One region of the Variovorax sp. AB1(2024) genome, then DNA from elsewhere that is predicted to be linked to it. Evidence: riboswitches for the same ligand, from Rfam matches in the RefSeq annotation. Region 1 holds a riboswitch; the other holds the start of a gene.

Region 1 (2,391 bases):
TGCGGCTTGATTTCTTCCCACTCGTACTTCTCGATCGAAGCGACGTCGATCTCGTTGTCGAAGTGGCCGATGTTGCAGACGATGGCCTGGTCCTTCATCTTGACCATGGTGTCGTGCGTGATCACGTCCTTGTTGCCCGTGGTCGTCACGAAGATGTCGGCCTTGTCGGCGGCGTACTCCATCGTCACGACCTTGTAGCCTTCCATCGCGGCCTGCAGGGCGTTGATCGGGTCGATCTCGGTGACCCACACTTGCGCCGACAGCGCGCGCAGCGCCTGTGCCGAGCCCTTGCCCACGTCGCCGTAGCCGGCCACGCAAGCCACCTTGCCGGCGATCATCACGTCGGTCGCGCGCTTGATGCCGTCCACCAGGGACTCGCGGCAGCCGTACAGGTTGTCGAACTTGCTCTTGGTGACCGAGTCGTTCACGTTGATGGCGCGGAACAGCAGCGTGCCCTTGGCCGACATTTCGTTCAGGCGGTGCACGCCGGTGGTCGTTTCCTCGGTCACGCCGATGATCTCGGCGGACTTGCGGGTGTACCAGGTCGGATCGACAGCCAGCTTGGCCTTGATGGCGGCGTACAGGATGCGTTCTTCTTCACTGGTCGGGTTGGCCAGCACGCTCTGGTCTTTTTCGGCGCGCTGGCCCAGGTGCATCAGCAACGTGGCGTCGCCGCCGTCGTCCAGGATCATGTTCGGGCCTTCGCCCTTCGAGCCCTTGGGACCGAAGTCGAAGATGGCGTGGGTGTAGTCCCAGTAGTCCTTCAGCGACTCGCCCTTGATGGCGAACACCGGCGTGCCCTTTTCGGCGATGGCGGCGGCGGCGTGGTCCTGCGTCGAGAAGATGTTGCACGAGGCCCAGCGCACTTCGGCGCCCAGGGCTTGCAGCGTCTCGATCAGCACGGCCGTCTGGATGGTCATGTGCAGCGAGCCGGTGATGCGCGCGCCCTTGAGCGCCTGGCCCTTCGCGAACTCCTCGCGGATGGCCATCAGGCCGGGCATTTCGGTTTCCGCGATGCGGATTTCCTTGCGGCCCCAGGCAGCGAGGGACAGGTCGGCGATCGCCTGGTCGGCGGTCGAGACGGGGGTGGGCTTGAGAACAGCGCTCATGAGAACTCCAACAAAACTGGTTTGAAAGATGCCACTGCGTTCGGGGAAAAGGACTCACCGCGAGAACAGCGGGTGAGCGTGGTTGCGATGTGGATCCGAGCCTCACGCCTGGCGGCGCTGCAACGCTCCTCGGGACGGGGCATTGTAGACGGGGCGAACAGCCGCGCCAACCTCGGGGATTTGCGCGCATTTCGAGCGTCTTCTGCCCTCTTCGGCTGACATTTGCCAGCCTCAACGTTAAAGCCCCCTGTTTTTACGATTTGCTCAGGTTCGGTTCAGGAGCCAGCCGGCTCGCTGCCGGGCCCATCAGACAAAGAAGAGGGCTCAACATGAGGATGACGAGATATCTCGCGGGTTGTGGACTGGCCGCCTTGCTGGCGGCCTGCGGGGGCGGAGGCAGCGGTGGCGGTGCCACGGGCAGCGGGCTGCCGCTGGCGGGCCTGGACGGCGGCGCGCCGCAGGCGCAGGCCTCGGCCGCGCCCGAGTCCGCGCAAGTGGCGAAGGCGGCCAAGGCCGCACTGGCCGGCGCCGACGCGCGCAGCGGCACCTACCGCGTCTATGCATCCAACGGCACCCAGCAGCAACTGGCGCTCGACTTCGACGCCGGCAGCTACACGATGACGGACAACCTCGGCGCGGCCGAGTCCGGCACCTCCGCCGAAGACTTCACCGAGCCCGGCACCTACGTCTTCGCGAGCAGCCGCATCACCACGGCGGCCAACACGGCGCGCTTTCGCGTGGCGGCGGATGTGGTGGTCGGCGCGTTCCCGTTCCAAGCGGCGTACTCGAGCCCCGCGGCCTACGCCGCGCAGCCCTTCGTGGCGGCACGCGAATTCGTCAGCACCGCGGCGCTGCTGGACGGCACCTATAACCGCTTCAGCGTCACGCGCAGCCCGGGCGGCGCGCAGGACTCGACACTGCTGGCCATGCGCCTCTCTGGCAGCGGCACGGTGCTGGAGATCTGCAACGACGCGATCATCTACAAGATCGATCTCTGCCCTGCGGCCTCGAAGCGCACCTATTCGGTGGCGGCCGGCGCCGACGACACCTGGGTCGGCACCAACGTCGCCAACAGCAGCGACGTCGCCAACTTCCGCATGGCGCGAATCGGCGGCCAGAACGTCTATCTCGCGGGTGGCGTCAACCTGGCGCCGGCCGTGCAGTTCATGCGCATCGGCCTGCCCGAGTCGTCGAGTTGGCCCACCACCCGCGGTGTCGGCGCGTCGACCACGGGCAGCTGGGGCAGCAACCTGATCGACACCGCGAACTCGGTGCGCACGTC
Region 2 (2,391 bases), 970 kb from region 1:
CCACGGCCGACTTCATGACGCGCGCCGACTTCACCACCTGCGGCAGGAACATCTTGCCCTGGCCGAACAGGTCGCCCACGATGTTCATGCCGTCCATCAGCGGGCCTTCGATCACGTGCAGCGGGCGGCCGCCCTTGGCGAGGATCTGCTGGTAGGCCTCTTCGGTGTCCTCGACGATGAAGTCGGTGATGCCGTGCACCATCGCGTGCGACAGGCGCTGGTTGACGTGCACCGGGTTCTCGGGCGTGCCGCGCCATTCGAGCTTCTTGCTGTCGTCCTTCGCGCCGCTCTTGGCGGTTTCGGCCACCTCGACGAGGCGCTCGCCGGCGTCGGGGCGGCGGTTGAGCACCACGTCTTCCACGCGCTCGCGCAGCGTCGGCTCCAGGTCGTCGTACACGCCCACCATGCCGGCGTTGACGATGCCCATGTCCATGCCGGCCTTGATGGCGTGGTACAGGAACACGGTGTGGATCGCCTCGCGCACCGGGTCGTTGCCGCGGAAGCTGAAGCTCACGTTGCTTACGCCGCCCGACACCTTGGCGCCCGGCAGGTTCTCCTTGATCCAGCGCACGGCGTTGATGAAGTCGACCGCGTAGTTGTCGTGTTCCTCGATGCCGGTGGCAATGGCGAAGATGTTCGGGTCGAAGATGATGTCTTCCGGCGGGAAGCCCACCTCGTCGACCAGGATGCGGTAGGCCCGCTCGCAGATCTCGACCTTGCGTGCGTAGGTGTCGGCCTGGCCCTTCTCGTCGAAGGCCATGACCACGGCGGCGGCGCCGTAGCGCTTGACCAGCTTGGCCTCGTGCTTGAACTTGTCGACGCCCTCCTTCATGGAGATGGAGTTGACGATGCCCTTGCCCTGGATGCAGCGCAGGCCCGCCTCGATGACCTCCCACTTCGAGCTGTCGACCATCACCGGCACGCGCGCGATGTCGGGCTCGCTGGCAATGAGGTTCAGGAAGCGCACCATGGCGGCCTTGCTGTCGAGCATGGCCTCGTCCATGTTGATGTCGATCACCTGCGCGCCGTTCTCGACCTGCTGGCGCGCCACGGCCAGCGCCTCTTCGAACTGGCCGTTCAGGATCATCCGCGCAAAGGCCTTGGAGCCGGTGACGTTGGTGCGCTCGCCGATATTGACGAACAGCGTGCCTTCGCCGATGGCGACCGGCTCGAGGCCGGACAGCTTCATGGGCGGGGGTGCCAGGGGGGCGGAATCGGGGGTAGCTGGAGCGGGAATCTGGGACATGGCCTCACCTGCGGAAGAGTCGAACAGGCGAGCGTCGTTGTCGCCCCAAGCCTGACGGCCGGCCGCTGTGGCCCGCCGCTGCAACGCTCCTTGGGAAGGCGAGCATTTTAGGGCGATTCAACCCGCCACGGGGAAAACCCCAGTTTCCATTCCCGCCCGCATCCACAGAATGCGGCCACCGTTTCCGAACGAACGTTCGTTTTTTCCAACCGACGTCAGGGAGTGCCGGATGGCCATGAAGTGCAATGTGGTTCTTTGCTGCGGGCTTGCCGCGGCGGCGATGGCAATGACCCCCATGGCCCGCGCGGCCGCCAGCGGCGGCTCGACGCTGGTGACGGCCCGAGCGGCCTCCGACGAGGCGAAGACCAGATACCCCATCGTGCTGGTCCACGGTCTTCTGGGCTTCGACAACCTGCTGGGCGTCGACTACTTCTACGGCATTCCCGACAAGCTGGCCGGCGCCGGCGCGCGGGTCTACGTGGCGCAGGTCTCGGGTACCAACACCTCGGAGATCCGCGGCGAGCAGCTGCTGCAGGAGCTCAAGACCATCCGCGCACTGGAAAAGAACCCGACGCTCAAGTTCAACCTGATCGGCCATTCCCAAGGCGCGCCCACGGTGCGCTATGTGGCGGCGGTGGCGCCCGACATGGTGGCGTCGGTCACCTCGGTGGGCGGCGCGAACGGCGGCTCCAAGGTGGCCGACCTGCTCGCCAGGCTGCCCGAGGGCGGCATCGCGCAAGGCGTGGTCGTCAAGGCCGTGGGGCTGCTGACCAGCGTGATCGGCTTCCTCTCGGGCAAGGACCCGAGCCAGCTGCCGGAAGTCCCGCTGAACGCGCTGGCCTCGCTGACCACGGCCGGTGGCGCGGCCTTCGACGCCAAGTTCCCGCAGGGACGGCCCGCGCAGGGCTCGTCGTGCAGCGTGAAGAGCGGCGCGGCAGTGGTGAACGGCGTGCGCTACTACTCGTGGTCGGGCGTGTCGACCGGCTTCAGCCTGTTCGACCCGAGCGACGCGCCGCTGTCGGCGCTGGGCACCCTCGCCTTCTTCGGCGAGGACAACGACGGCCTGCTCGCGACCTGCACCACGCGGCTCGGCACCCACCTGGGCGACTACCGCCAGAACCACCTCGACGAGGTCAACCAGGTGC

The links. A riboswitch is a leader RNA that binds a small molecule or an ion and turns the genes downstream of it on or off. The one in region 1 is predicted to bind S-adenosylhomocysteine.
Region 2: linked by a shared signal. The riboswitch ahead of metH (methionine synthase) and the one ahead of ahcY (adenosylhomocysteinase) in region 1 are both predicted to bind S-adenosylhomocysteine.

What each region holds. Positions count from the first base shown of each region.
Region 1 covers NZ_JBBHKP020000001.1:129,694-132,084, forward strand. The annotation lists gene ahcY (adenosylhomocysteinase) at 1-1,109, opposite strand, end outside; S-adenosyl-L-homocysteine riboswitch at 1,177-1,246, opposite strand; gene WIX39_RS00645 (hypothetical protein) at 1,439-2,391, shown strand, end outside.
Region 2 covers NZ_JBBHKP020000001.1:1,103,546-1,105,936, reverse strand. The annotation lists gene metH (methionine synthase) at 1-1,189, opposite strand, end outside; S-adenosyl-L-homocysteine riboswitch at 1,269-1,344, opposite strand; gene WIX39_RS05365 (esterase/lipase family protein) at 1,533-2,391, shown strand, end outside.